DNA from 3 places in the Streptomyces sp. P5F9 genome. Region 3 is predicted to be linked to each of the others. Evidence: riboswitches for the same ligand, from Rfam matches in the RefSeq annotation. Region 3 holds a riboswitch; each other region holds the start of a gene.
What was found. Region 3 has a riboswitch for cyclic di-AMP ahead of AC31A1_RS10285 (M23 family metallopeptidase). Riboswitches for the same ligand answer to the same signal wherever they lie in the genome.
Positions count from the first base shown of each region.

Region 1: another riboswitch for cyclic di-AMP. It lies ahead of AC31A1_RS31860 (M23 family metallopeptidase); the one in region 3 lies ahead of AC31A1_RS10285 (M23 family metallopeptidase).
Region 2: another riboswitch for cyclic di-AMP. It lies ahead of AC31A1_RS13010 (M23 family metallopeptidase); the one in region 3 lies ahead of AC31A1_RS10285 (M23 family metallopeptidase).

Region 1 is NZ_JBXVPZ010000252.1:3,318-13,127, forward strand. It holds gene AC31A1_RS31835 (NsdA family TPR-like regulatory protein) at 1-1,055, shown strand, start outside; gene lhgO (L-2-hydroxyglutarate oxidase) at 1,175-2,461, shown strand; gene trmB (tRNA (guanosine(46)-N7)-methyltransferase TrmB) at 2,589-3,419, shown strand; gene AC31A1_RS31850 (PrsW family intramembrane metalloprotease) at 3,469-4,776, shown strand; gene AC31A1_RS31855 (aldo/keto reductase) at 4,789-5,733, opposite strand; gene AC31A1_RS31860 (M23 family metallopeptidase) at 5,788-6,798, opposite strand; cyclic di-AMP (ydaO/yuaA leader) riboswitch at 6,810-6,967, opposite strand; gene AC31A1_RS31865 (PP2C family protein-serine/threonine phosphatase) at 7,201-8,337, opposite strand; tRNA gene AC31A1_RS31870 (tRNA-Met) at 8,487-8,560, opposite strand; gene AC31A1_RS31875 (alginate lyase family protein) at 8,613-9,810, opposite strand, start outside.
Region 2 is NZ_JBXVPZ010000058.1:10,090-19,899, forward strand. It holds gene AC31A1_RS12975 (VOC family protein) at 1-246, shown strand, start outside; gene AC31A1_RS12980 (thymidine kinase) at 243-890, opposite strand; gene AC31A1_RS12985 (alkaline phosphatase family protein) at 946-2,136, opposite strand; gene AC31A1_RS12990 (DUF5998 family protein) at 2,136-2,732, opposite strand; gene AC31A1_RS12995 (bifunctional acetate--CoA ligase family protein/GNAT family N-acetyltransferase) at 2,836-5,682, opposite strand; gene AC31A1_RS13000 (HPr family phosphocarrier protein) at 5,872-6,153, shown strand; gene AC31A1_RS13005 (GntR family transcriptional regulator) at 6,374-7,069, opposite strand; gene AC31A1_RS13010 (M23 family metallopeptidase) at 7,258-8,013, opposite strand; cyclic di-AMP (ydaO/yuaA leader) riboswitch at 8,027-8,186, opposite strand; gene AC31A1_RS13015 (M16 family metallopeptidase) at 8,401-9,789, opposite strand; gene AC31A1_RS13020 (M16 family metallopeptidase) at 9,786-9,810, opposite strand, start outside.
Region 3 is NZ_JBXVPZ010000041.1:1,876-11,685, reverse strand. It holds gene AC31A1_RS10295 (tyrosine-protein phosphatase) at 1-728, opposite strand, end outside; gene AC31A1_RS10290 (alpha-galactosidase) at 899-2,971, shown strand; cyclic di-AMP (ydaO/yuaA leader) riboswitch at 3,275-3,437, shown strand; gene AC31A1_RS10285 (M23 family metallopeptidase) at 3,442-4,386, shown strand; gene AC31A1_RS10280 (SGNH/GDSL hydrolase family protein) at 4,628-5,413, shown strand; gene AC31A1_RS10275 (TetR/AcrR family transcriptional regulator) at 5,548-6,162, opposite strand; gene AC31A1_RS10270 (glutamate dehydrogenase) at 6,207-7,385, opposite strand; gene AC31A1_RS10265 (MBL fold metallo-hydrolase) at 7,670-8,872, shown strand; partial or broken gene AC31A1_RS10260 (RidA family protein) at 8,906-9,297, opposite strand; gene AC31A1_RS10255 (winged helix-turn-helix transcriptional regulator) at 9,185-9,580, shown strand.

The DNA of each region.
Region 1 (9,810 bases), on a different contig from region 3:
CCGGCGGCATCTGGCAGTCCCTCGCCGGGTCGTTCGCAGTCAGCGCATACGCAACGCCCGCCTCACGGTGGCTGATAACCCCGGCCGACAGTTCGGTGGCACGGGAAGCGAACTCCGCGGAGAGCTCCGGGACACCGCTCAAAGTCGGCCACAGCGATGTGCAGAAGCTGCGGGAGGCCGCGGAGGACGCCAGGCGCTGGGACTCCAAGTACGGGGGCGGCGACTGGCGTTCGTCGATGGTGCCGGAGTGTCTGCGGGTGGAGGCGGCACCGCTGCTGCTCGGCTCGTACTCCGACGAGGTCGGCAGAGCCCTGTTCGGCGCGAGTGCCGAACTCACCCGCCTCGCAGGGTGGATGGCCTTCGACACCGGGCAACAGGAGGCGGCGCAGCGGTACTACATCCAGGCGCTGCGTCTTGCCCGCGCGGCGGCGGATGTGCCGCTGGGCGGCTATGTGCTGGCGTCGATGTCGTTGCAGGCGACCTATCGCGGCTTCGGCGACGAGGGCGTCGACCTCGCGCAGGCCGCGTTGGAGCGCAACCGGGGCCTTGCGACCGCCCGCACCATGAGCTTCTTCCGGCTCGTCGAGGCGCGGTCCCATGCGAAGGCCGGGGACGCACAGGCGGCCGGCGCTGCCCTGAAGGCGGCCGAGGGGTGGCTTGAGCGGTCCCGGGAGGGTGACAACGATCCGTCCTGGCTCGGGTTCTACGGCTACGACCGGTTCGCCGCGGACGCTGCGGAGTGCTATCGGGACTTGAAGGCGCCGCGGCAGGTGCGGCGGTTCACTGAGCAGGCGTTGTCGAAGCCGACGGAGGAGTTCGTGCGGTCGCACGGGCTTCGGCTCGTTGTCTCGGCGGTGGCTGAGCTTGAGTCGGGGAATCTTGATGCGGCGTGCGAGCAAGGGGTTCGGGCGGTGGAGGTTGCCGGGCGTATCTCGTCTGCTCGGACTACCGAGTACGTGAAGGATCTTTTGCACCGGTTGGAGCCGTATGGGGATGAGCCGCGGGTTGTTGAGCTGCGGGAGCGGGCTCGGCCGTTGTTGATGGCGCCCGCCTAAGGGTCTGCCGGGCTTGTGCCGTCTTGCGTGTGCGGGTGCGCTGTGGCTGGTCGCGCAGTTCCCCGCGCCCCTTGGGGGGTTCTGCCCTCCCGGCGTTTGAAGTGACTGTCAGTGGTGCAGTGCACTATCGAAGCCGGGAGGTGGTGCACGTGCGGGCTGGGGTCGGGTACGACTGTGACGTGCTCGTGGTCGGTGGCGGGATTGTCGGGCTGTCCACGGCGTATGCGATCAGCCGTGCCGCGCCGGGCACGCGCGTCACCGTGCTGGAGAAGGAGGCCGGACCCGCTCGGCACCAGACAGGGCGCAACAGCGGGGTGATCCACAGCGGGATCTACTACCGGCCCGGGTCGCTCAAGGCGCGGTATGCCGTGCGCGGGGCTGCCGAGATGGTGAAGTTCTGTGCGGAGTACGGGATTTCGCACGCCGTCACCGGGAAGTTGATCGTCGCCACGGAGCGGGCGGAATTGCCCCGGCTGCACGCGCTCGTGCAGCGCGGGCGGGAGAACGGGATTCCGGTCCGGGAGTTGGGCGCCGCCCAGATCGCGGAGTACGAACCGGAGGTGCGTGGCCTCGCCGCCATACACGTCGGGACGACCGGGATCTGCGACTACACCGAGGTCGCCAACCACCTCGCCGAGGCCTCCGGCGCGGAGATCCGTTACGGCGCGCGGGTCGCCCACATCGACCGGCGCCCCGAGCGCGGGGTCGCCGTCCGTACGGTGACCGCGACCGGCGGTGACGTCGTCCGCGCGCGCGTGCTGGTGAACTGCGCCGGCCTGCACTGCGACGAGGTGGCCCGCCTCACCGGCGACGACCCGGACATGCGGATCGTGCCGTTCCGAGGCGAGTACTACACCCTCACCCGCCCCGAACTGGTCCGGGGCCTGGTCTACCCGGTCCCCGACCCGACCTTCCCGTTCCTCGGCGTCCACCTCACCCGCGGCATCGACGGCAGCGTCCACCTCGGCCCGAACGCGGTCCCGGCCCTGGCCCGCGAGGGCTACGACTGGGGCGTCGTACGGCCTCGGGAAGTCGCGGCGACGGCGGCTTGGCCCGGCTCCTGGCACATGGCCCGACAGCACTGGCGCTACGGATTGGGGGAACTCCGGCGATCCATCTCCAAGACCGCGTTCACGGGAGCCGTACAGCGCCTCCTCCCGGCGGTGACCCCGGACGACCTGATCCCATCACCGGCCGGCGTACGCGCCCAAGCGGTACTGCGGGACGGCACCCTCGTAGACGACTTCCTGATCAAGGAGGGTCCGCGGGCCGTACATGTGCTGAACGCCCCAAGCCCGGCAGCCACCGCCTCCCTACCCATCGGCAGAGAGGTAGCCCGCCGGGCCTTGGCTGTATTGCACCAAGACCGACGCCCACTCCAAACCCCGGACAGGGCAACCCCCTAGGGGCGCAGGGCTGTATCGATATGCGGCTCCGCCGCGTGGGCGCGACCAGCCACAACGCACCCGCCACTCGCAAGACAACACAAGCCACGCAGACGCAAAGGCGCACGCCCCGTAAAATCAACGCATTGTGTCTGACACCGCCAACACCCCCGCCACCCCCACCGAGCCCGCACACCGCACCCGGCCCAAGGGCGAACCCCGTTTTCCCGGCGGGCCGACGCCCGACCCCGCCGGCTCCCACTTCGAACGCCGCATCCGAAGTTTCCAGCCACGCCGAAGCAGGGTCACCGCTGGCCAAGCGGACGCCTTGGAACGCCTGTGGCCCACGTGGGGCCTGGACATCGACGGCCGACGGAACCTCGATCTCGCCGAGCTGTTCGGGAACGACAACCCGGTCGTCCTGGAGATCGGCTTCGGCATGGGTGAGGCCACCGCACAGATGGCCGCCGAAGCCCCCGCGACGAACATCCTCGCCGCCGACGTGCACACCCCGGGCCAGGGCAATCTCCTGGGCCTCGCCGAGCACCACGGCCTGTCCAACATCCGGGTCGCCAACGGGGATGCGATCATCCTGCTCCGCGAGATGCTCGCCCCGGACTCGCTCGACGGACTGCGCGTGTACTTCCCGGACCCCTGGCCCAAGAAGCGGCACCACAAGCGGCGGCTGCTCCAGCCGGAGTTCCTCACCCTCGCCGCGACCCGCCTCAAGCCCGGCGCGACCGTGCACTGCGCGACGGACTGGGAGCCGTACGCGGAGCAGATGCTCGAAGTGCTCGACGCGCACCCGGACTTCGAGAACAGCCAACCTGACGGCGGTTTTGCGCCCCGTCCGGAGTTCCGGCCGCTGACCCGTTTCGAGGGCCAGGGACTGGACAAGGGACATGTCGTGAACGATCTGCTCTTCCGTCGCGTACCCCACGACGACCGGACGACGACCAGCACTGACGACCAGCGCTGACGCCAGGCTCCCTCGCGGGCCGTGCCCTTACCTCGTTAGGGTCGATGCCGTGGCCACCTTTCCGCCGTACCCCCCACACCCCGGCCACCCCGCCGGTGGTGTGCCCGGGCACGGGCCGCGGGTGCGCTGGTGGCAGCGGAACTGGGTCCGCTACGGCGCGCTGATCGCCCTGCTCACGCTCTCCGGGCTGGTCATCCTCGCGCTGGTGCGTCAACAGACCGGTACCGAAGGGTTCTTGGTCGGCCTCGGGCTCGCCGTACTACCCGTACCCCTCCTCGTCGGCGCCTTCCGCTGGCTGGACCGGGTCGACCCCGGACCCTGGCGGAACCTGCTCTTCTCCTTCGCGTGGGGTGCCTGCGCCGCGGCCCTCATAGCGATCGTCGCCAACAGCTTCGCGACGAGATGGATAGCGACCACGACCGCCGACCCGACCAGCGCGGACACTCTCGGCGCCACTGTCATAGCCCCGATCGTCGAGGAGTCGGCGAAGGCGGCGGCCGTACTCCTCGTCTTCCTCTTCCGCAGACGGGACTTCACCGGGATCGTCGACGGGGTGGTGATAGCCGGGGTCACCGCCACCGGCTTCGCGTTCACCGAGAACATCCTCTACCTCGGCACCGCCTTCGGCACCGACCAGCTCACCGGCGACCGCGGCCTCACCTCCGTCACCGCGGCGACCTTCTTCGTGCGCATCGTCATGTCCCCGTTCGCGCACCCCCTGTTCACCGTCCTCACCGGCATCGGCTTCGGCGTCGCCGCCCTCTCCCCCGACCGGCAGCACATCCGACGCGTCCTGCTCCCCCTGACCGGCCTGCTCCTCGCGATGGGCATGCACGCGATCTGGAACGGCTCCTCCACCTTCGGCCAGTACGGCTTCTTCGAGGTCTACGGCGTCTTCATGGTCCCCATGTTCGGCCTGCTGACCTGGCTCGCGGTCTGGACCCGGCAGCGCGAACTGCGCACCGTGCACGAGGAGTTGCCCGCCTACGTCTACGCGGGCTGGCTGACCCCGGCCGAACCCTTCGTGCTCGGCTCGATGAAGGCCCGCCGCCTGGCCCGCGAGTACGCCCGCCACCGCCTCGGCAGGCAGGCGGCCCGCTCGGTCGCCCAGTACGAGGCGTACGCGACCTCCCTGGCGTTCCTGCGGTACCGGGCCACGCGGGGCCGCGCCGGCGCCGACTTCGTCGTACGGGAAAGGGAGTTGCTGCACGAGCTGTGGCTGCGCCGGGAGGTGGCACGGCCCGCGCTGGACTACGCGGCGCGGCGGACAGCGCCGCCGGTACCGGTGGTGGTGCCGCCGTGGCCGCCGGTGTACGGGTCGTACGGGAGTCCCCTGTACAACCCGTACCGGTCATAGCTCCAAGGACACCTACGCCGATGCCTGCGTGAGGCGGGCGATCTCCGCGTCCGTCAGCTCCAGTTCCGCCACGCCGAGCAGTGCGGGGAGCTGCTCGACCGTCCGGGCCGACGCGATCGGGGCCGCGACCGTGGGCTGGGCGGCGAGCCAGGCGAGGGCCACCGTGGCGACCGGGGCGTCGTGGGCCTGGGCGACCTCGTCCAGGGCGGTGAGGACGTTCTGGCCGCGCTCCGACTTGAGGTACTCCGCCGCGCGCCCGGCCCTCGGGCTGTCGACCGTCGTACCGGGGCGGTACTTGCCGGTGAGGAAGCCGGCGGCCAGCGAGAAGTACGGGAGGGCCGACAGTCCTCCGCGTTCGGCGACGTCCCGCAGCTCGCCCTCGTAGGTGTCGCGGGAGACGAGGTTGTAGTGGGGCTGGATGGCGACATAGCGCGCCAGGCCCTCGCGGTCGGAGAAGTCCAGGGACGCCTGGAGGCGCTCGGGCGAGATGTTGGAGGCGGCGATGTGCCGCACCTTGCCCGCCTTGACCAGTTCGTCGAGCGTGCCGACGATCTCCTCGACCGGCACGTCCTCCTTGTCGAAGTGCGGGTAGTACAGGTCGATGTAGTCGGTGCCCAGGCGACGCAGCGAGGCGTCGGCGGCGGCCTTGATGTTGGCGGCGGACAGGCCGGGGTAGTCGGGGTGCTGGCTGACCTTGGTGGCGATCACGACGTCGGCACGGTTGCCGCGGGCCTTGAGCCACTTGCCGATGACGGTCTCGGACTCGCCGCCGTGATTGCCCGGCGCGAACGCCGAGTACGAGTCGGCGGTGTCGACGAAGTTGCCGCCCGCGGCCGTGTAGGCGTCGAGCACGGCGAAGGAGGCCGCCTCGTCGGCGGTCCAGCCGAACACGTTGCCGCCGAGGTTCAGCGGGAAGATCTCCAGGTCGGACCGGCCCAGCTTGCGAAGAGAAGTCATGCTTCACCTCAACCGCCGGGCCGGAACCGGATATTCCAGACGATCAGGGAGAGATCAGGGGTTGAGGCCCTTGCTGCGCAGCCAGGGCGCCGGGTCGCTCGCGGTGGCGGCGCCGTTGATGTGCACCTCCAGGTGGAGGTGCGGCCCGGTCACGTTGCCGGTCGCGCCGACGCGGCCGATGACCTCGCCGGTGGAGACCTTCTGCCCGACGCTGACGTTGATCGAGGACTGGTGGCAGAACCACAGCTCGGTGCCGTCGTCGAGGGTGAGGATCGTGCGGTACCCGTAGGACCCGGCCCAGCCCGCCTCGGTGACCGTGCCGCTGTGGATGGCCTTGATCAGCGTGCCGGTGGGCGCGGCGAAGTCGAGACCCGTGTGATACCCGGAGGACCACATCGAGCCGGCCTGGCCGAAGGTGCCGGTGATCGTGTACGAGCCGACCGGCAGCGTGTACTGCTTGGCCAGCGCGGCGAGCTTCGCGGCCTCGGCCTTCTTCGCCGCGGCGGCCTCCGCGGCCTTCTTCGCGTCGGCGGCCTTCTTCGCGGCGTCCTTCTCGGCCTTGGCGGCGGCGGCGTCGACCTGCTTGGCGACGGCGGCCTCGACGGCGGCCTTCGACTTGCCGTCGACCTGTACCTGCTGCGACTCGGCCTGCGCCATGATCCGGTTGCGCAGCAGCTCACCCGCGTCCGAGGCGCCCTTGGCGGTCTCGGTCGTGCTGACCCCGACACTGCTGAGCGGCGTGGCGGAACCCTTGGGGGTGCTGCTGGACGAGTCGTCCAGCAGGTGGCCCACGGAGGGCAGGTCGGGCAGGGAGATGGAGACCGGCGGCTTGCCGGTGTTGGCGCTGGCCATGCCGCCCGCGCTGACGGCGGCTATGACACCGACGCCCAGGACGGTGGAGCTGCGGGCGAATCCTCCGCCACCACGCTGCTTGGCGACACGGTGCTTGCCGCGGTTGGGAGCAACGGACTCCGCGCTGGGATTCCACTCCTCCCAGGGGCCCTCGTCGGGGCGGTAACCGCCGTAGACGACAGGGGCTTCTGGGGCAGCCTGGTTTGACGCCACGTGGGCGTGCTCCTTTCCTTCCTTCTCGCCTACCGGGTTAGCTGACGGGTTCGGAGCAGGAAGGTCTCCTACGCGCGTATACCTGCCGTGTTGCCACGGCGGTCGACGAGCGATTCACCCCAAGGTGGTGGTTCCCCGGTTCCCTTGCGGGATTCGGCACGTGCGCACGGAGCCATCTCTTGTGACGGCTGGGACGACCGCGCTGCGTTATCGAACGTTAATAGACACGGGCGCCCGTTTCCAAGCTGTTCGGCTTGATCATTAACCTTTCCTTGCTGGACGAACGGCCCACCACCGGCGAAAAACGGGCGAGTTGGCCGAGTCTCAGAATTCCCACAGGTATTGACGGCATGTCAGTTGTTATGCGGAGGGCTCCCGCCCGGTCACCCGCCGTGATGACGGTCATGGATGCCGTACGGCGATCATCGCCATGTCGTCCGTCATCCAGCCCCCGGAGTACCGACGCACCTCCTTGGCGAGGATGCCGAGCAACGCCTCGGGACTGCGGAAGGTCCGGCCGGCCAGCCGAGCACCGGGGTCGTAGAAGACGCCGTGGGAGTCGCGCGCCTCGGACAGCCCGTCGGTGTGGACGAGGAGGGTGGCCCCGCCGGGGAACGCGAACTCCTCGGCACGGTCGGGCCAGACCCCCAACTCGCCCATTCCCAGGGGCAGTGCGGGCTCCTGGACCTGCAACGTGCGTACGGTGCCGTCCTCGTGCAGGAGCAGCGGCGGCGGATGGCCCCGGTCGACGATCCGTACGACGCCGTCGCCGTGCGGGAGTTCGGCGAGGACGGCCGTGGTGAACCCCTCGAACGCGTCGAGACCGTCGCGCCGGGTGCCCTCGCGCGCCAGCGCCCGCTCCAGCCGCTGCGCGACCGCCTCCAGGGTGACCTCCTGCTCGGCGGCCTCCCGGAACGCCCCGATGACCACGGCGACGGCGGCGACCGCGCCCATGCCCTTGCCGCGCACGTCACCGACGACCAGCCGCACGCCGTGCGGGGTGTCCTGCACCGCGTACAGGTCGCCGCCGATGAACGCGCCCTCCTGCGCCGCCTCGTACCGTGCCGCGATCTCGAACCCGCCGATCCGCTCGGCCGGTTCGGGCAGTACGGCCCGTTGAGCGGCCTCGGCGATCTCGCGTGCGGAGGCCAGCTGTTCGCTGCTGCGGCGGACCAGGAGGTTGATGAGGACGGCCAGCACGGCGACCGTCGCCACGGTGACCACCTCGGTGACCGCGTCGATGTCGAGGACGATGCCCAGCCTGACGTGGACCGCGAGCACGACGGCGACGGCCGCCAGACCGGTGAGGACCGTACCGCGCCGGGAGTAGAGCGGGGCGGCGACCAGCGGGGCGGCGGTGAAGAGCGGGGCCGCGGTGAAGGCCTGCGGGGTGAGGTAGTCGTAGAACGCCCCGACGATCAGCAGCAGCGCGGGCAGGCGGCGGACGGTGGTGCGGGTGTACGAGATCCGCCGTCCTTCGACGGGGCCGAGGCCGGGGTCGGGCACGGGATCGCCGGGCAGGCGCCCGCCGGCTCGCACATACGGACCCTCCTCCACGCGTCCAGTTTTTCGTGACGGAGGGAGGGCGGCGAGCGGTGTGAGCCGATCGAGGACATCGGGAGAGGGGGGAAGGGGGGAGAAACACCAAGGGCCGGAATCCATTTCTGGATTCCGGCCCTTGGCCTTAGTAGCGGGGACAGGATTTGAACCTGCGACCTCTGGGTTATGAGCCCAGCGAGCTACCGAGCTGCTCCACCCCGCGCCGTTGTGATTACAACTATACGCCATCCGCGGGGTCCGATGTCACACAGGTTTCAGTCGGCGGTGTTCCCGGCGTGCGTGAGGGTCTCCCAGGAGACGAAGAGGTCGTCGCTGCCGGCCGGGCGGGTGGACTCGGCGAGCTTGTGCGCGGCGGGCACCTTCACTCCGAGCCGGCCCTCCAGGTGGTTGACGGCGACCTCCAGGTCGGGCCCCATGTTCCGGTCGACCTTGCCGCCGCACAACCAGGCGGGCGCGGGCTCGCCGAGCTGGTAGCGGGCGTGGAATTCGAGTGCCGCCCTGAGCCGGTCCTTGACCCCGTCGTAGAGGTCGACGCCCTGGTGCCAGGCGGTCTCGGCGATGTGCGCGGTGGCCGCCAGCGAATACCCGACGTGCTTGAAGTTGCGGCACGTCTCCTGGGCGACGCCGTCCTTGAAGGTCGTCTGCTTGAACCAGTACGTCGTCAGCTTCTGCGGGGTGGTGACCTTCGAGCCCACCGGGGTGAGCGGCACCTTGCCGTCCTTGGCGAGGTAGAAGTAGGCGGGCACGCGGTCGCGGAAACGTTTGACGGCGGCGTCGAACGCCTTGTGGTCGTCGAGGAACACGGCGATACCGATCGCCGCGTCCGTCATCGCGAGGTCCCAGTTGCCGTTGTAGTCCGGCAGGTTCTTGGTGACTTCCGGTTCGTAGGCGGTACGCAGCATCGTCCCGAACCGCTTGACCCGGTCCGCCGGCCAGCCGGCGCCGGGCGCGTACCGCACGATCTCCGCAGCCCGCGCCCAGGTCGAACCGGCCCACGCGGTCTGCAGCCCGGCGTCGTCGGAGGTGTGCTCCCTCATCTTCGCCGACCAGTCGTCCATGATCTCCCGCGCCTTCAGCGCGTGATGCTGCTTCCCGGTGATGCTGAACAGCAACGCCTGCGTGTACGCCGCGATCGCGTCCTCGCGCTCCTCGACACAGCCGTGCGCGGCCTTGCCGTTCCAGGGGCAGTCGACGTCCGCGTACGGCTTCGCCGTGTACTTGTACGACCCGTACTTGCTGTCCCGCATCCCGAAGTACGCCTTCAGCCAGGGCTGCTTGCCGGCGGCGACGTTCTTGCGTACAGCGTCCAGCTGGCCCTTGCTGACGAGCACCCCGGGGTGCGTGAACGCGGCGCTCGCGGGCAGCGCCCTTGCCATGGTTCGCGTACCGGTGTCCGTCGATCCGCACGAGGCGAGTAGTCCTACGGCTACGGACGCGCCCAGCAAGGTGATG
Region 2 (9,810 bases), on a different contig from region 3:
ATCACCCTGCACCTGGACGGCCACCCGGTCGCCGGCATCCACGGCGTCGGCACCGCCCTGCCCCGCGACCGGGGCCCGCACTGGATGACGTACTTCGAGGTGGCCGACACGGACGAGGCCCTGCGCCACGTCACGGACCTCGGCGGCCACACCCTCACACCACCCCACGACAGCCCCCACGGCCGCGTGGCCACGGTGGCCGACCCCGAGGGCGCGATGTTCTCGGTGATCGAGGGGCCGCGCTAGGCCGACGTCATCGGCAATACATCCGGTGACAGCGCCGCCGCCCGAGCCGTAGCCGCTGTCATGCGGCGGCGGTGGTGGCGGCGGCACAGGACCTCGTAGCCGACCGCTTCCGCCTGGTTGACGTCGCCTACGACGACTTGCGCGCCCTCGACGACCATCTCGCCGCCTATCGTGCGGGCGTTGTGGGTGGCGCGGGCGCCGCACCAGCAGAGGGCCTCCACCTGGAGGACCTCGACGCGGTCGGCGAGTTCGACCAGGCGCTGGGAGCCGGGGAAGAGCTTGGAGCGGAAGTCGGTCGTGATACCGAAGGCGTAGACGTCGAGGCTCAGGTCGTCGACCACGCGCGCGAGTTGGTCGATCTGCACCGGTGCCAGGAACTGTGCCTCGTCGGCGATGACGTAGTCCGCGCGGCCGCCCTGGGAGAGGTGGTCGACGACGTACGCGTACAGGTCCTGCTCGTCCTCGACCTCCACCGCGTCGGTGACGAGGCCGAGGCGGGAAGAAAGCTTTCCCTCGCCCGCGCGGTCGTCCCGGGTGAAGATCATCCCCGCCAGGCCGCGCGCCGAGCGGTTGTGCTCGATCTGGAGCGCCAGGGTCGACTTCCCGCAGTCCATCGTTCCGGAGAAGAACACCAGCTCGGGCATGGGGAGTTGAGCACCTTTCGGCGGAGAAGGAGAACAGGAGGAGGACGGAGGGACCTCAGGAGCGTACTTCGAGCAAGGGGACCAACTGCTCGGCAGGGGTCATCGAACCGTGGTTGCCGACCATGGCCGACTCCTTCGGCTCCCGCTCGGACGCGATGATCAGGACGTCGTCCCGGGCCGCCGCGATCACGTCGCCGAGACGGTCGTAGACGCGCTCGTCGATGTGCGGGCCGAACCAGCCCGCCGCGATCGCCTCGTCCCGCGAGGCCACCCAGAACTGCTCGCCGAGGACCTCGCGCCAGCACGTCAGTACGTCGTTCTCAGCGCCCCGCACCGCGTAGACGTGGCGGGCGCGGCCCTCGCCGCCGAGGAGGGCGACGCCGGCGCGCAGCTCCCAGTCCGCGTCGAAGTCGATGCGGTGCTCCTCGTCGAAGGGCACGTCGATCATGCCGTGGTCGGCGGTGACGTACAGCGCGCTGCGCGGCGGCAGTTGCTCGGCGAGGCGCTGCACGAGTCGGTCGACGTACATGAGTTGACCGCGCCAGGTGTCGGAGGCGATGCCGTGGCGGTGGCCGGCGCCGTCGAGTTCGGCGTAGTACGTGTACACCAAGGAGCGGTCCCCGGCGGCCAGTTGCTCGGCCGCGAGGTCCATGCGCTCCTCGCCGGTCAGCCGCCCGTGGAACGTTCCGCCACTGAGCGCGACCTTCGTCAGCGGGGTGTTCTGGAAGGTCGGGGACGACACCTGGGCGGCGTGCACGCCCGCCGCGTCGGCCAGTTGGAAGATCGTGGGGTGCGGCTGCCAGGACTTCGGCTCGCTCCACGGCTGCCAGCGCAGCTGGTTCATCAGCGCGCCGGTGGCCGGGTTGCGCACGGTGTAGCCGGGCAGGCCGTGGGCGCCCGGCGGCAGGCCGGTGCCGACGGAGGCGAGGGAGGTCGCGGTGGTCGCCGGGTAGCCGGCGGTGAGCGGACGTCCGGTGCCGCCGCGCGAGCTGCCGAGCAGCGCGTGCAGATAGGGCGCCTCGTCGGCGTGGTCCTTGATCTGCTCCCAGCCGAGGCCGTCGATCAGGAAGACGCAGTTGCGGTCGGCCGGGGTCAGCTCCGGGATCGCCGCGGTCGTACCGGGTACGCCCATGCCCGCGGCCAGCGTGGGCAGCAGGTCGGCGAGGGAGCCGGAGCCGTACTCGGGGACGGGCGCGGATGCGACGGCGAGGGGCTCGGGGTGGTCCCAGGTTGCGGGCTGCGCCATTACCGCGGTACGTCCGCGGTCGCCTCGGAGAGGGCCTGCGCGAAGGCGAGGGTCTGCTGCACCGTCTCCGGGCCGTCGCCGGCCTCGCTGACGCGCAGGCTCAGGTCGTCCGCCGTCGAGTTGCCCGTGTAGCCGTGGTCCGCCTCGCAGTTGGGGTCGCCGCAGGCGGCCGGCTCCAGGTCGATCCGGGCGACGGCGCCCCAGCCGATGGTCAGCACGACCTCGCGCGGGAGCGTGCCCGGTGTGTACGACTCCGGGTTGGCGACCACACGACTGAGCACCACGGACGAGATCCGGCCGAGCTTCACGGACTCCGTGGACGTCGTCGCGTACGGCGTCGGGGAGGTGCTGTCGGCGGCCTGCTCGTCGGTGTGGCTGACGATGAAGCGGTTGCCGGTGAGGACGAGCACGGTCACGTGCCGGCGCACCTCGTTCTGGTCGAACGTGGTCTCCTGGTGGACCAGGAACGACCGGATCGGCTCGCCGCCCACGGCGGCCTCCACCGCCTCGGCCACGAGGGCCGGGTAGTAGCCGCTGCGCTCGATCGCCGCACGCAGCCCCTGGGTCGTCGTACTGGTCTTGGCCATGACGTCCATCCTACGGTGGCGCACTGACTGCGAGGCACCGCCGAGCACTGTCTCGTCACAGCTGTCCCAGTACACGGGACCGGGGTGCGGGAAGCCTCCTCCGGCACATCCGTCAGTACACGGGAAGCGTCCTCGGGCCGAGGTCGTCGCGGGCGGGCGGCGGGGCCAGGCGGACGGAGGCACCGAGCACGCTCAGTCCGTGCGCGGCCACGACCACCGGCTCCAGGGTCACGGCGACGACCTCGGGATGGTCGTCGACCAGCCGCGAGACCCGGAGCATCAGCTCCTCCAGGGCAGGCGTGTCGACCGGCGTGGAGCCGCGCCAGCCGAACAGGAGCGGCGCCGTCCGGATCGACCGGATCAACGACCCGGCCTCCCGGTCCGTGACCGGAATCAGCCGGTGCGCGGTGTCCCCGAGCAGCTGCGAGGCGGCTCCGGCGAGCCCGAACGACAGCACGGCCCCCGCCGCCGGGTCGATGACGGCCCGTACGACGGTGTCGACCCCGCGCGGCGCCATCCGCTGCACCACCGGCCGCAGCTCCTCCGGCTTCCCGAACAACTCGCCCAACTCGGCGTACGCCCGCCGCAGTTGGTCCTCGTCCGCGAGATCCAGCCGTACGCCGCCCAGGTCGGCGCGGTGGCGCAGGTGCGGGGCGGTGGCCTTGAGGGCGACCGGGTAGCCGAGGGTGCGGGCGGCCTCGGCGGCGGCGTCGGGGGTGGGCCCGGGCAGCGCGCGGTGGACGTCGACGCCGTACTTGCCGAGCAGGTCGCACGTGTCGTCGACGCCGAGCGTGAGGCCCTGCCCGCGCGCGAGCAGCCCGCCGATCAGTCCGGCGGCGCCCTTCTCGTCGATGTCCTCGAACTCGGGCACCCGGCCGGGGTCCGTGGCCTCGCGCCGCCACTGCGCGTACTTCACGGCTTCGGCGAGGGCCCGGACAGCGCGCTCGGCGGCGGGGAAGGCGGGGATGAGGCCGCCGCCTTCGGGGGCCGGCCTCCCGGTGACCGATTGTTCGGCCTCTGCGGTGGGCAGTCGTTCCGCAGGGCGGAACGGGTGGGCACCGCCCTCAGCGCCGGGCGCCTTCGAAGCAACCTGTGGCGCCGTACTGGTCGCAGCCGACAACGCCTCCGCGAGCCCCCCGAGCTCCACGTGCACCACCAGCACCGGCTTCCCGGGAGCCGCCGCAGCAGCGGACCGCAGTGCCTCCGCCAACGCCGCGTCCTCGGCCGGCCCCTCCCCCACGGCAGGTATCGCAGTCACCACGACCGCGTCGCACGCCTCGTCGGCCAATGCCTCCGACAACGCCTGATGGAAGTCCCCCGCCGTCGCCGCCGTCGTCAGATCCAGCGGAGCGAGCGGTCGCAACCCCTCGGAGAGGCACGCGTCGTAGGTCAACAGGCCGAGCGACTCGGAGTTCCCGACGATCGCCACGCGCGGCCCGCCGGGCAACGGCTGCCGTGCGAGCAGCAGTCCCGTGTCGACCAGTTCGGTGATCGTCTCGACGCGGATCACCCCGGCCTGTCGCAGCAGCGCGGAGACCGTCGCGTGCGGCAGCCGGGTCGCCCGTACGGCGTGTCCCTGGGGGGCGGATCCGGCGCCCTGGACGACAACCAGCGGTTTCGCCGCCGCGGTGCGCCGGGCGAGGCGGGTGAACTTGCGGGGGTTGCCGATGGACTCCAGGTACATGAGGGCGACGTCGGTGTCGGGATCGTCGTACCAGTACTGAAGGACGTCGTTGCCGGACACGTCCGCGCGGTTGCCCGACGACACGAAGGTGGAGACGCCGGTGACTCCGGTGACCCCGCCGCCGCGCCGGTGCAGCCGGGACAGCAGGGCGATGCCGATGGCGCCGGACTGGGCGAACAGGCCGATGCGTCCGGGGCGCGGCATCTCGGGGGCGAGGGACGCGTTCAGCCGTACGTCGGCGGCGGTGTTGATGACCCCGAAGGCGTTCGGCCCGATGATGCGCATGCCGTACGTGCGCGCGTGGCGCACGAGTTCGCGCTGGCGCTCGCGTCCCTCGGGGCCGCTCTCGGCGTACCCGGCGGTGACCACGACGAGCCCCTGCACTCCGTGTTCGCCGCACTCGGTGACGACTTCGGGGACGTGCTCGACCGGGACGGCGACGACAGCGAGGTCCACGGGGCCCTCGATGTCGCGCACCGAGCGGTACGCCGGTATCCCGTCGAGGTCCTTCCGCTCCTCGGGGAAGGCCTTGTTCACGGCGTACAGGCCACCGGTGAACCCGGCGTCCCTGATGTTGTCGAGAACGCTGCGGCCCACCCCTCCGGGGGAACGGCCGACACCGACGACGGCGACCGAGCCGGGCATCAACAGCCGCCGTACGGAGCGCGCTTCGGCCCGCTGCTCCCGCGCGCGCTGCACGGCGAGGGACCGATCGGTGGGTTCGAGATCGAACTCCAGGCGTACGACGCCGTCCTCGAAGCTGCGCTTCTGGGTGTAGCCGGCGTCCGTGAACACCTTGATCATCTTGTTGTTCGCGGGCAGCACCTCGGCGGCGAAGCGGCGGATGCCACGCTCGCGGGCGACGGCCGCGATGTGTTCGAGGAGGGCGGAGGCGACGCCCCTCCCCTGGTGGGCGTCCTGCACCAGGAAGGCGACCTCGGCCTCGTCGGCCGGGGCGGAGGCGGCACGCCCGTCGGCACTAATGCGGTCATAGCGTACGGTGGCGATGAACTCGCCGCCGACGGTGGCCGCGAGTCCCACCCGGTCCACAAAGTCGTGGTGCGTGAAGCGGTGGACATCCTTGGCGGACAGGCGCGGATACGGCGCGAAGAAGCGGTAGTACTTCGACTCGTCGGAGACCTGCTCGTAGAAGCTGACCAGGCGATCGGCGTCGTCGACGGTGATGGGCCTGATGCGCGCGGTACCCCCGTCGCGCAGCACCACGTCGGCTTCCCAGTGGGCGGGGTACTCGTGCCGGTCCGACGAGGTCTGCATGGGGCCCAGCGTACGGCTCGCGTCCGACAACGGCGCGAGGCAGTCTGTGGGCAACAACAGAGCACGGGACGTCGGGCCGAGGCCGCGGTCCGACGACTCGCTCCGGACGGTTCGCAAGGCCGGTCCGGGGTCGCTTCACGTGTGGGAAACTGGTCTAGACAACCCTGAGACTCTGAAGGGCAGCATCACATGGCTGAGCGCCGCGTCAACGTCGGCTGGGCGGAGGGCCTTCACGCCCGCCCCGCCTCCATCTTCGTCCGGGCCACCACGGCCGCAGGTATCCCCGTGACGATCGCCAAGGCCGACGGCAACCCCGTCAACGCGGCCTCCATGCTCGCGGTTCTGGGCCTGGGCGCCCAGGGCGGCGAGGAGATCGTCCTCGCGTCGGACGCCGAGGGCGCGGACGCGGCCCTCGACCGACTGGCGAAGCTGGTCGCGGAAGGTCTTGAGGAACTCCCCGAGACCGTCTGAGCACGCCCCCCTTTGCGCCTGAACCGGCGCCGCTCTCGCGGAGGTGGTTGCGCGCCGTGAGGGTTCCTCAATTGATGGTTGCGGTGCTTTTCGCCGCAAAACACTGCACGCAACCTCGAAGGGCTCGTCCGAATTACCGGGCGAGCCCTTCGCAATTCCACTTGTGGGCAGCATAAATAATCCCCCGCGAATTAGCCTCTCTTTGTATACGGCGCCCGTGTTAATGCCGCAGGCCCGACATGTTTACGGGAGGTTGCGAAGTCCTCACACGGTCCGTGCCGTTCGCGCCGCCGGGAAAGCGCAGCCGGTGCGCGGTGCCCGCGCGCTCGGTGTGCAGGGCGGTGATCGCCCGGGCACGCTCGCTGTCGCCACGCGCCACCGCGTCCACGATGGCCCCGTGCTCGGCCCAGGACTCCACGGGGTTGGCCGGGGCGTCCACCGCGTACATCCAGGCGATCTTGTGCCGCAGCTGGGTCAGCATCGAGGTCAGCGCGGGGCTTCCGGAGGCCTGTGCCAGCGTCTCGTGGAACCAGCTGCCCAGGGAGCGCAGATCCTCGCTGTTGCCCCGCCTGGCGCGCTCCTGGCCCAGCCTGACGAGGCCGCGCAGCACCTTGAGGTGGGCCTCGGTGCGCCGCTGGGCGGCCCGCGAGGCGCCGAGCGGCTCCAGCAGCATCCGCATCTCCAGCAGGTCGGCGGCCTCCTGCTCGGTCGGCTCCGCGACGCACGCGCCCGCGTGCCGCCGGGTCACGACGAATCCCTCGGCCTCCAGCGTGCGCAGGGCCTCCCGGACGGGGACGCGCGAGACCCCGTACCGGCGCGCGAGGAGTTCCTCCGTGAGGCGGCTGCCGCGCTCGTAGACACCGGCGACGATGTCGTCCCGGATCGCCGTGCATACCGAGTGCGCCGGAATACGCATGTCCGACCTCCGCCTTAATCCCCGTGAAACGTCGACGATTGACGTGTGTTCCGTGACTCTATTGCAATGAGCGGGAATTTCCGATGGCGGGCCGGAATCCATGGATATTTTTTGGACAGGAGGGCTCCGGAAACGCCGAAAGCCCCGGCCGCGCGGGCCAGGGCTTCGGGAAGTGCGGCGGTGCGCCGTCAGACGTTCACACCGTGCTTGCGGAGGTAGGCGACGGGGTCGACGTCGGAGCCGTACTCGGCGGTCGTGCGGGCCTCGAAGTGGAGGTGCGGGCCGGTGACGTTGCCGGTCGCTCCGGAGAGGCCGATCTGCTGGCCCGGGGTGACCGTCTGGCCGACGGAGACGCCGATGGACGACAGGTGGCCGTACATGGTGTACATGCCGTCAGCCATCTTGATCACCACTTGATTGCCGTACGAGCCGCCCCAGCCGGCCTCGACGACGGTGCCGGAGCCGACCGCGTGCACGGAGGTGCCGGTCGAGGCGTGGAAGTCGATGCCGGTGTGGGCACCGGAGGACCACAGGGAACCGCCGGTCTTGTAGCCGGTGGAGACGTACGAGCCGGTGACCGGCGCGACGAAGGTGTTGAGCTTCTTGCGCTCGGCGGCGCGGGCGGCGCGTACCGCTGCCTCGCGCTCCGCCTTGGCCAGTGCGGCGGCCTTGGCGCGGGCGACCTCCTTGGCCAGCGCTTCGTCCGCGGCCTGCTGCTGGGCGACGGCCTGGGCGTCGATCTTGTCGGCCACGGAGTCACCGATGGCGATGACGGGCGTGAGACCGGTCTGCTCGGCGGCGGGCTCCGCGGCGAACGCCGGGGCGGCGGCCAGGGTGCCTACGACGCCGGAGGTGGCGAGAGCCGCGACACTCGCGGCACGAACGGTGGTGCGGTGGGTCCGGCTCGGGCGACGGTGCTTCCCGGTGGCGCGGGTGAACGCCATGGAGTGGCTGGTCCTTTCCTTCCTTCTCGCCTACCGGGTTAGCTGACGGGTTCGGAGCAGGAAGGTCTCCTACGGACACCCTCGCTGGGCGCGCGGGCGTCCGATTCACCCCAGGGACGTGGGTCCCCGGCTCCCCTGGCTCGCGCCGTACGGGGACTCGGCGATGACTGTCCGGTGCCGCGAGTGCGGCGCGGTGCCTGACGGACAGCCGCACCGACGCTAAGGCGGGCCACTTTCAATCCCCAAACGGATCACGGGTTTTGTTGCACATGCCACAGGGCAGACGGGCAACCTCTCCCCCAATTCGGACATTAGGGGGCCCTGGTGACTCTTCAGTCACCAGGGCCCCCACGCGCGCGTGCCGCTCGTCGGCTCGCTACGGGTCGTCTACTCGGCCGCGACGACGGTCACTTCACCGATGCCGAGAGCCTCCACGGGCGCCTTGATCTGCTCCGCGTCGCCGACCAGGATCGTCACCAGACGGTCCACCGGGAAGGCGTTCACGACCGCCGCGGTGGCCTCCACGGTGCCGGTCGCGGCGAGCTGCTGGTACAGCGTCGCCTGGTAGTCGTCGGGCAGGTGCTGCTCGACCTGGTCGGCCAGCGTGCTGGCGACGGCCGCGGCGGTCTCGTACTTGAGCGGCGCCACCCCGACGAGGTTCTGTACGGCGATGTCCCGCTCGGCGTCGGTGAGTCCGCCCTCGGCGAGCCTGCGGAGCACCGTCCACAGGTCGTCCAGCGCGGGACCGGTGTTCGGGGTGTCCACGGAGCCGCTGATGGCGAGCATCGAGGCGCCCGTGCCGTCGGGTGCCGAACGCAGCACCTGGCCGAACGCCCGCACACCGTAGGTGTAGCCCTTCTCCTCGCGCAGGACGCGGTCCAGGCGGGAGGTGAGGGTGCCGCCGAGGCAGTACGTGCCGAGCACCTGGGCGGGCCACACGCGGTCGTGCCGGTCGGCTCCGACGCGGCCGATGAGCAACTGCGTCTGGACGGCGCCGGGGCGGTGCACGATCACGACCCGCCCGGTGTCGTCGGCGGTCACCGGCGGCACGGGACGCGGCTGCGCGGTGGAGCCCGTCCACGAGCCCAGGGTGTCGGCGAGGAGCGCGTCCAGGTCGATGCCCGTGAGGTCGCCGACGACCACGACAGTGGCCGTCGCCGGGCGGACGTGCCGCTCGTAGAAGGCGCGTACGGCCCCGGAGTCGATCTTCTGGACGGTCTCCTCGGTGCCCTGGCGCGGACGCGACATGCGCGAGGTCGCCGGGAACAGCTCCTTGGAGAGCTCCTTGGCCGCGCGGCGGGACGGGTTGGCCGTCTCGTGCGGGATCTCGTCGAGGCGGTTGCGGACCAGCCGCTCGATCTCACTGTCCGCGAAGGCGGGTGCCCGCAGCGCGTCGGAGAGCAGGCCGAGCCCCTTGGCCAGGCGCGAGGCCGGGACCTCCAGGCTCAGACGCAGCCCCGGGTGGTCGGCGTGCGCGTCGAGGGTGGCGCCGGAGCGCTCCAGCTCGGCGGCGAACTCCTCGGCGGAGTGCTTGTCGGTGCCCTCGGAGAAGGCCCGCGCGGTGATCGTGGCGACACCGTCCAGGCCGGCCGGTTCGGCGTCCAGAGGCGCGTCCAGGAGCACCTCGACGGCGACGACCTGCTGGCCGGGCCGGTGGCAGCGCAGCACGGTCAGGCCGTTGCCGAGCGTCCCGCGCTCCGGGGCCGGGAAGGCCCACGGCCTGGCCTCGCCGGCCTGCGGCTGCGGGTGGAATTCCATCGTGGCGAGCTCGGTCACTTGGCCGCCTCCTCGTTCTCG
Region 3 (9,810 bases):
GCGTCCACGCTGCCCCAGGTCTCCTCGACGGTCTCGAAGGCCGCCGTCAGATACTCGGCGCGGGCGTCGAAGAGGGGGCTGAGGAGCTCCATCACCTCGGGGGAGTAGGCCGAGGCGGAGGGGCCGCTGCGGCGCACCTTGTAGCGGCGGTGCTTCGCGTTCGACTCCAGGTAGTCGGTCACGATCGCCTCGCGCTCCACGCCCACGGCGAGCAGCGTCACGGCTATCGACAGGCCGGCGCGGTCCTTGCCCGCCGCGCAGTGCATCAGCGCGGGGACACTGTCCTCCGCGAGCGAGCGCAGCACCTGGGAGTGCTCGGCGGTGCGCTCCTTGATGATCGTCCGGTACGAGGCGATCATCCGGTTCGCGCCCTTGTCGCCGCCGAGGATTTCGCGCAGCTGGTCCATCTCGCCGTCGCGGACCATCTTCCAGAACTCGGAGCCGTCCGCCGGGTCGCTCAGCGGCAGGTTCACATTGCGCACACCGGGCAGCCCGACGTCGGGACCCTCCAGCTTCTGGTCCGACGCGTTGCGGAAGTCGAAGATCGTGTGGAGGCCCAGCGAGTCGAGGAACGCGGCGTCCTCCTCGGTCGCGTGCGCGAGGTGGCCGCTGCGGAACAGCACCCCGTGCCGCACCCGTCGTCCGTCCACTGTAGGAAGTCCGCCCACGTCCCGGAAATTGCGCACCCCGGACAACTCCGGCTCGGTCGACGGAATCTGCTGCGTCACGAGGACTCCTCCCACTCGGCCCGACGACGCGGCTCACCGGCGGGCACGTTCTCGACGATACGACATGGGTCCGACAGGCAATGAGTTGTCCACAGGCGTTGCCTCACAGGCCTCCCGCCGTTGATGATGTTGGTGCTTGAGCGGACTTGTTCGAATCTGTGAGGAACCTGATGCTGGAGATCGCCGAGAACGGCCGTACGTGGGTGCTGTCGGGCCCTACGAGCAGTTACGCCGTCCATCTCACCGAGGACGACGAGCTGCTCCACCTGCACTGGGGCCCCGCGATCGCACTTGCCGACGCCGAGGAGCTCGCCGCCCGTCCGCTGCCCGTCGGCGCCTCCTTCGAGTCCCCGCTCGACGGCCGGGAGGAGTACCCCGTCGAGGGCGGCCCCCGCTTCGCCCGCCCCGCCCTGTCCGTGCGCACGCCCGAGCGCCGCGGCACGGAATGGACCTTCGAGCGGTACGACACCGAGGGCGACGAGCTGCGGCTCCGCTTCCGGGACACCGGTCTCGCGATCACGCTGCACTACCGGATGCGCGGCGACGTCGTGGAACGCTGGACGAGCCTCGGCAACGACGGGGCCGAGACGCTGGAGCTGCTGCGCGCCGACTCCGCCGTGTGGACGCTGCCCGAGCGGGAGGGGTGGCAGCTGTCGCAGCTGCACGGGCGGTGGGCCGCCGAGTCGCGGCTGGTGCGCTCCGGCCTCACCTACGGTGAGAAGGTCATCGGCAGCCGGCGCGGCCACACCGGGCACCAGCACCTGCCCTGGGTCGCCCTCGACACGGACGCGACCGAGGAGCGCGGCGAGGTCTACGGCTGCGCCCTCGGCTGGTCGGGGTCCTGGCGGATCGCCGTGGCCCAACTCCCCGACGCGCGCGTGCAGATCACCGGGGGCGCCGGGTACGACGACTCCGGACTGCTGCTCCTGGAGGCGGGGGAGTCCTTCACGACCCCCGTCTTCGCCGGCCTGTGGAGCGACGCCGGCTTCGGGGGCGCCAGCCGCACCTGGCACACGTACCAGCGGACGTACGTCATCCCGGACGCGGACCAGGACCGGCCGGTGCTCTACAACTCCTGGGAGGCCACCCAGTTCGACATCTCCGAGGAGCAGCAGGAGACGCTCGCGCAGCGCGCGGCGGCGCTCGGGGTCGAGCTGTTCGTGGTCGACGACGGCTGGTTCGGGAAGCGCGTCAGCGACCGTGCCGGGCTCGGTGACTGGACCCCGAACCCGGACCGCTTTCCCGCAGGACTCAAGCCCCTTGCCGACCGCGTCCACGCGCTGGGCATGCAGTTCGGCATCTGGGTCGAGCCCGAGATGGTCAACGCGGACAGCGATCTGTACCGCGCGCACCCCGACTGGGTGCAGTACCAAGAGGGGCGAAAGCGGACGGAGTTCCGCAATCAGCTCGTACTGAACCTCGCCCGCGAGGACGTCCAGGAGTACCTCTGGGAGCAGCTCGACGGGCTGCTCTCCAGTGCCCCGATCGACTACGTGAAGTGGGACTTCAACCGCTGCTTCACGGATGCCGGGTGGCCCGGTGACGCCTACCCGCAGCGCCTCTGGGTCGACCATGTGCGCGCGCTGTACGCCCTGTTCGACCGGCTGCGGGCAGCCCACCCGGGCGTGGCCTTCGAGTCCTGCTCGGGCGGCGGCGGCCGGATCGACCTCGGCATCATGAGCCGCACGGACCAGGTGTGGACCTCGGACAACACCGACCCGCTCGACCGGCTCGCCATCCAGCACGGCTTCAGCCAGATCCACCCCGCGCGCGTGATGGCCGCCTGGGTCACCGACAGCCCGAACACCCAGCTCAACGACCGGGTCAGCAGCCTGCGTTTCCGGTTCGTGAGCGCCATGGCCGGAGTCCTCGGCGTGGGCGGCGACCTCTCGGAGTGGACCGAGGAGGAACTCGCCGAGGCCCGCCGGTGGGTGGACCTCTACAAGGAGATCCGGCCGCTCGTGCAGCACGGCGACCTCCACCGGCTGCGCGCGCCGAGCGGCGGACTGAGCGCCGTGCAGTACGTGCGCGGCGACGAGACCGTCGTCCTCGCCCTGCTCCAGGCGCAGCACTACGGCGAGCCCGCACCGGCGCTCCGGCTGCGCGGGCTCGACCCGACAGCGTCGTACGAATGCCTCGAAACGGGCGAAGTCCACCGGGGTGCCGTCTTGTTGTACCACGGGCTGCGCACCGGGCTGTGCGGTGACCTCGATGCGACGGTTATCCGCCTCCGTCGCATCTGATCCCTCTGTCCCAATTGCAGCCTTCGTTCCAACTCGCTCTGGAATAAAGGAACCTGAGAGCTGTGTACGTGAGCAGCGTCATATTCGTGACCGTGCGTCGTTCGTCATGTTCACGTAATTGACGTGCTTTTACAGGGGAATTGAGGGGTTGAGTCCTGTGGGAATTCACGGAGGGTGACTGTGAATTCCCACAGGGAAACACAAGGAACGCAAATCCGTGGAACCTCCTGCTTGTCCCTTTGCGTCTTCCTCGCTTACGTTCGCCACCAATCCGGACGGACGCCCAATCCTGCCGCCGACCGGACTCCGCACACACCCACCCGTATGCGGCAGGAGCGGGGGACCCACAGGTAAGACGCCTGTTCCGGTCTCCGGAACGGGCTTGGGGTTTAGCCGCGACCAGCGCGCGGCCGGGCATCTCCAGCCCGCACCCGACAGCTCACCTCGCAGGCGCCGGAGAGGAATTCGTCATGCCCGCGAAGGGTAAGCACCGCCGCCCGAAGTCCCAGCGACTCACCCGCTCGATGGCCGTAGCCGGAACCGGCGGCGCGGCACTCGCCCTTCCGCTCATGGGGGCCACCGGCGCCCATGCCGCCACTTCGACTTCCGCTCCGGAAAAGGCAGTTCAGTCCGTTCCGGCGGCCGAGAAGACGGTTTCCGAGAAGGCGACCGCGAAGACCGTCTCGAAGGCCTCGGGCGTCAAGACGTATTCGGTGAAGGCCGGCGACTGGCTCGCGAAGATCGCCGAGGAGCAGGACGTCACCGGCGGATGGAAGAAGCTCTACCAGGACAACCGCGGGGCCATCGGCGGCGACCCGTCCCTGATCCACCCGGGCCTGAAGCTCTCCCTCGGTGAGAAGGCCTCGACGGGCGGGACGGACACCGGTACTTCGTCCAAGTCGTCCGGTACCTCGTCTTCTTCGTCCTCGTCGGCGTCCTCCTCTTCCTCGTCGAAGAGCAGTTCGGCCGCGCGGAGCGACGACAGCACGAGTGTCGGCACCTCCACCGGCTACACCCTCCCGGTGACCGGCGGCACCATCGGCACCGGCTACCACGTCGCGGGCAGCATGTGGTCCAGCGGCTACCACACCGGCGTCGACTTCGTCGTCCCGACCGGCACCACCGTGAAGGCGGTCGCCGCGGGCACGGTCGTGTCGGCGGCCTACGACGGCGCCTACGGCAACGAGGTCGTCATCCGGCACGCGGACGGCGAGTACTCGCAGTACGCCCACATGTCGCAGCTGTCCGTCTCGGCCGGCCAGACCGTGACCGAGGGGCAGCAGATAGGCCTCTCCGGCGCGACCGGCAACGTGACCGGCCCGCACCTGCACTTCGAGATCCGGACCACGCCGTACTACGGCTCGGACGTGGACCCGGTCGCCTACCTCCGCTCGCACGGCGTCACTGTCGGCTGACATCGGGCCCCGACGCCTGCCCCACGCAACCGAAGGCCGGACCCAGATCCTTGGGTCCGGCCTTCAGGCATAGCAGTTTCGGGGTCAACGCCCCTGATCAGAGGCTTATTCCGACTTTGGACAACCCTTTACAAGTGGCTTATCTCACCGTCCGTCAACCCCTAAATACGATCGCGTAGGTCACATGCGAGGGTGAATTATGGTTGCCGTGGCTAACGATTCGAAGAGTGACAACAGATCAGTGATCGGGTCGTACGTGGCGGTGGGGGACAGCTTCACCGAGGGCGTCGGCGACCCAGGGCCCGATGGGGCGATGGTCGGCTGGGCCGACCGGTTCGCGGTACTGCTCGCGGATCGGCGGCCCGAGGGCGACTTCGAGTACACCAACCTGGCCGTGCGCGGGAAGCTGCTCGACCAGATCGTGGAGGACCAGCTCACCCGGGCCAAGGAGATCGGGCCCGACCTGGTCTCCCTGGCCGCGGGCGGCAACGACATCATCCGTCCGGGCACCGACCCCGACGAGGTCGCCGAGCGCTTCGAACGCGCGGTCGCCGATCTCACCGCCGCCGTCGGCACCGTCATGGTGACGACCGGCTTCGACACCCGCGGCGTGCCCGTGCTGAAGCATCTGCGCGGCAAGATCGCCACCTACAACGGACATGTGCGGGCCATCGCCGACCGCTACGGCTGCCCGGTGCTCGACCTGTGGTCCCTGAAGACGGTCCAGGACCGGCGGGCCTGGGACGGCGACCGGCTCCACCTCTCTCCCGAGGGGCACACGCGCGTGGCGCTCCGCGCCGGCCAGGTCCTCGGCGTCGAGGTCCCGGCCGACCCGGACCAGCCCTGGCCCCCGCTGCCGCCGCGCGGCACGCTCGACATCCGGCGCGACGACGTGCACTGGGCGCGCGAGTACCTGGTGCCGTGGATCGGACGCCGGCTGCGGGGCGAGTCCTCCGGGGACCACGTCGAGGCGAAGGGCGCACTGTCGCCGGACGACATCAAGATGCGGATCGAGCGGGTGGCCTGACGAAGCGACTCGGTAACGGGGTGCTGCGGTAACGGGGTGACAGGTGCGGAGGCGCCGGGTGCGGAGGTGACCCCTCGGAGAGGCGGCCTTTTCGGGAGGCGTTTCCTCGAAGAGTCGGCTTTTGAGGGAACGCCTCAGGGAGCGGTCAACGCCGCCCGCTCCAGGCCGAGTTCCCGTGCGAGCGCCTCGTCGACCCACTCCAGGGCCCGTGCCCGCGGCACCGCTCCCCCGTATGCCGTCATCTGTACGGCGAGGCCGTCCAGGAGGGCCGTCAGGCGCAGGGCGGTGGTGGCCGGGTCCGGGCAGTGGAACTCGCCCGCGGTCACGCCCTCGGCGACGACCTCCGCCAGTGCTTGTTTCCACTGCCGGTCGAGATCGCGGGTGACGTCCAGGAGGGCGGGTTCGCGCAGGGCCGCCGCCCAGCCCTCGATCCACAGGCGCCAGCCCTTGGCCTGCCCGGTCGGCGCGTACCAGCGCACCGCTGCCCGCAGCCGGCGCAGCGCGGTCGTACGGCGGCCCAGGAGCTTGTGGAGGTGCGCGAGGTCGTCCTCGGCGGCGAAGGCGAACGCGGCGGCGACCAGTTTCTCCTTGGTCGAGAAGTGATACAGCACCAGCGCGTTGCTCACGCCGAGGGCCGAGGCCACGTCGGCGATCCTGACCGCCGCCACACCCCGCGCCTCGATCTGCTCGACGGCCGCCCGCAGCAACTCGGCCCGCCGTTCCACCACGCTCAACCGCACTCTCGCCACGCGGTCACCCTAATCCGTTGTCCATAGGGGTGGTGTCCCCTACGTCACCGGTACCAGCCGAACCGTTCCGCGATGACCGGCAGCCGGTCCGCGACGATGGCGTGCGCGGCGGCGCGCGGTGTCGTGCCGTCGGCCTCCGCGCGGGCCAGCATCCGGTCGATCAGGGCGCGCATCGAACGCCGGGTGTGGGCGAAGGCCTCGTCCGCGTCGGCGCCGATGTCGCCGAACAGGGTCCACCACCACCAGGCGTTCGTCCCGGAGTTCACGACCACGTCCGGCAGCACGGTGACCCCGCGCGCGGACAGCAGCTCCTCCGCCTCAGGCAGTACAGGCATGTTGGCCGCCTCGACGATCCACCGGGCCGTGATCCCTTGCTGGTTCGCGGTGTCGATCGCGTACGACACCGCTGCCGGAACCAGCGCCTCCGCGTCGACGGACAGCCAGTCCTCGCCGGGGAGTTCGAGGTCGCCCGGGCGCAGCGCGGAGCGGTCCACGGTGCCGTACGCGTCCCGGGCCGCGAGCAGCGCGTCCACGTCGAGGCCGGCCGGGTTCGCGATCGTGCCCTTGATGTCGGCGACGGCGACGAGCGACAGCCCCGCGCGCGTGAGGAACCGCGCCGTGGCCCCGCCCATGGTGCCCAGCCCCTGCACGGCGACCCGCGTCCCCGCGTACGGCACGCCCGCCCGGTCCAGCGCCGCGAGCACCGACTCGGCGACGCCGCAGCCGCCGACCAGCTCGTCGAGACCGATGCCGTCCACCTCGACCGCGAAGGCGTCCGCGAGCCGCCGCCGCGCCGCGGACTCGTCGTCGAGCAGCGGATACACGGCCTGGATCGACGACACGAGCCCCGCCTCCGCGGCGGCCCGGTCGACCAGGTCCTGGGTGAGCCCGAGGTCCTCACCCGTCGTCCAGAAGCTCTCGATGTACGGCCGCATGGCACGCAGATAGCGCACGAGGAGGCCGTACGACACCGGGTCCTGGGGATCGCAGTCGATACCGCCCTTGGCGCCGCCCAGGGGGATGTACCGGCCCGCCGGGTCGTAATGGAGCGCCTCTTTCATGGTCATGCCCCGGGCCAGCCCCGCCACCTCGTCGAGCGTGCAGCCCGGCCGCATCCGCAGTCCGCCGCTGGACACCCCGCGCACCAGCCGGTCGACGACCAGGAAGCCCTGGCGGCCGGTGACGTGGTCGGTCCAGGTGAGCGACATCAAGGGGGCGGTCATACGGGCTCCTCGGGGCGCCGGCCGACAGGGCGAGTACGGGCAGCACGAGTACGGGAGCGCGTACCGGACGGTCGGTGCTGAATGGCGGGTACTGAACGGCGAGTCAGTATCGGGAGAGGTGCCGTGTCCTGTCAACGGAAGGGCGAGTTCCGTCCCGCGGTGTCAATCTCCGGCGCGGAACTTTGGTCTTTCCTTGGAAACCGGTCCTGATGACGCCGACGCAGCGGCGTTGTCACAGGGGTCGACCATAATGGAAAGCCTGACCGACCCGACCTGGAGGCATCGTGACCGCATTCCGTACGCTGAGCTCCGGGCTCCGCGCGCTGCAGCCCGCTGCCTTCGGCGCGGACCCGAGCGGCGAGCGCCTCGCGCGCATCCGCAGATCACCCCACTTCAAGGACGGGGTCTTCCAGAATCCCGGGGGCAATACGAACGTCCGCCCGTCCGGCGGCACGATGCGCGAGATGGGGAAGTCCTACCTCGACAAGGAGCAGCGCGCCCGCCGCGCCCCCGACGGCACGCTGCCGGTGCACGCCACCACCCTCGCCGACCTGGCCAGGCCCGCCGCGACCGGGCTGCGGCTGATCTGGATGGGGCACTCCAGCGTGCTCGCGGAGATCGACGGCCACCGGGTCCTCTTCGACCCGGTCTGGGGCGAGCGCTGCTCCCCGTTCCCGTTCGCCGGGCCCAAGCGGCTGCACCCGGTGCCCCTGCCGATCGCCGCGCTCGGCCCGGTCGACGTCGTGGTCATCTCGCACGACCACTACGACCACCTGGACATGCCCACGATCAAGGCGCTGGCCGACACGGACACCCTGTTCGCCGTGCCGCTGGGCGTCGGCGCCCACCTGGAGCACTGGGGCGTGTCCCCCGACCGGCTGCGCGAGCTGGACTGGCACGAGGAGACCAAGGTCGGCGGCCTCACCCTGACCGCCACCCCGGCCCGGCACTTCTGCGGCCGCGGCCTGCGCAACACCCAGCACACCCTCTGGGCCTCCTGGGTGGTCGCCGGCGACGAGCACCGGATCTACCACAGCGGCGACACCGGCTACTTCGAGGGCTTCAAGGACATCGGTGCCGCGCACGGCCCGTTCGACGCGACGATGATCCAGATCGGCGCGTACAGCGAGTTCTGGCCCGACATCCACATGACGCCCGAGGAGGGCATGCGCGCCCACCTCGATCTCCAGGGCGGGCAGCCGCACGGGGTGCTGCTGCCGATCCACTGGGGCACCTTCAATCTGGCGCTCCACCCGTGGGCCGAGCCCGGCGAGTGGACCGCGGACGAGGGCGAAGCGGCCGGCCAGGCCGTGGCCACACCGAGGCCGGGCGAGCCGTTCGAACCGGGCGGCGACCTGACGACGGACCCGTGGTGGAGGCCCTTCGGGGGGACGATCGACCACCCCTGGCGGACCCCGAAGCCGGTGGAGACGGAACCGAAGCCGACGACCGCCCCGGCGGAACTGGATCTCGCGAACGAACGCTGACAGGGCGAGGAATTCCTGCCCTGTCGGCTCCGTTCAGTCGATGACCGCGGTGGCTTCGACCTCGACCAGATGGTCCGGCACGTCGAGGCCGCCACGCCGATCAGTGTGCCCGGCGCCATCGGCGTGGTCCCCCGCTTCGCGGTGGCCCGGGCGACCCCCTCCAGGAACAGGGGCATCTTGTCGGCGGTCCGGTCGACGACGTAGACGGTCAGCTTCACCACGTCGTCGAAGGACGCGTCGGCCGCCGCCGGCGCGGTGCCGACATTGAGACAGCTCCGCTCGACCTGGGCCGCGAGGTCGCCGTCGCCGACCGTGACCCGCTCGGCGTCCCAGGCGACCTGGCCGGCGACGAAGACCAGCTTCGCCCCGGTCGCGATCGACACCTGCCGGTACACCGGGATCTGCGGCAATCCGCTGGGGTTCATCAGAGCGACGGCCACCTCGCCCGAGGACGAAGGCACCCTGCGCTTCAGTGAGCTGCGGAACGCGATCGAGGGCATCAGCCACAAGATGCTCACCCAGAACCTGCGCATGCTGGAGCGCAACGGTCTGGTCGAGCGTGACGTGCACCCCACCGTGCCGCCGCGCGGGGAATACACCCTCACCGAGTCGGGCCAGGGGCTCCGGGCGACCGTCGATGCCATGTGCGGCTGGACCCACCGATACCTCGGTCACATCGAGGCAGCCCGCCGCCGCTTCGACGCCTGACACGCTCGTACGTCCCCGTAGTAGTCACGTTCTGTCATGCTCCGGGGTGTGGTTGAGGGCGGCCGAGATCCCGGGGAACGCCTCCGCGGCCCGCTTCCGGGCGAGGGGCGGACGAGTGTCGGAGACGGGGTGGCATCGAACCCCCTGGCCCCCCGGCGCCCGTTCGTGACCGGTTCCGATCAGGCGCGATCGATTCTTTGTCCTTCTTCGGCGCGCGGTCGAGGGGGTTA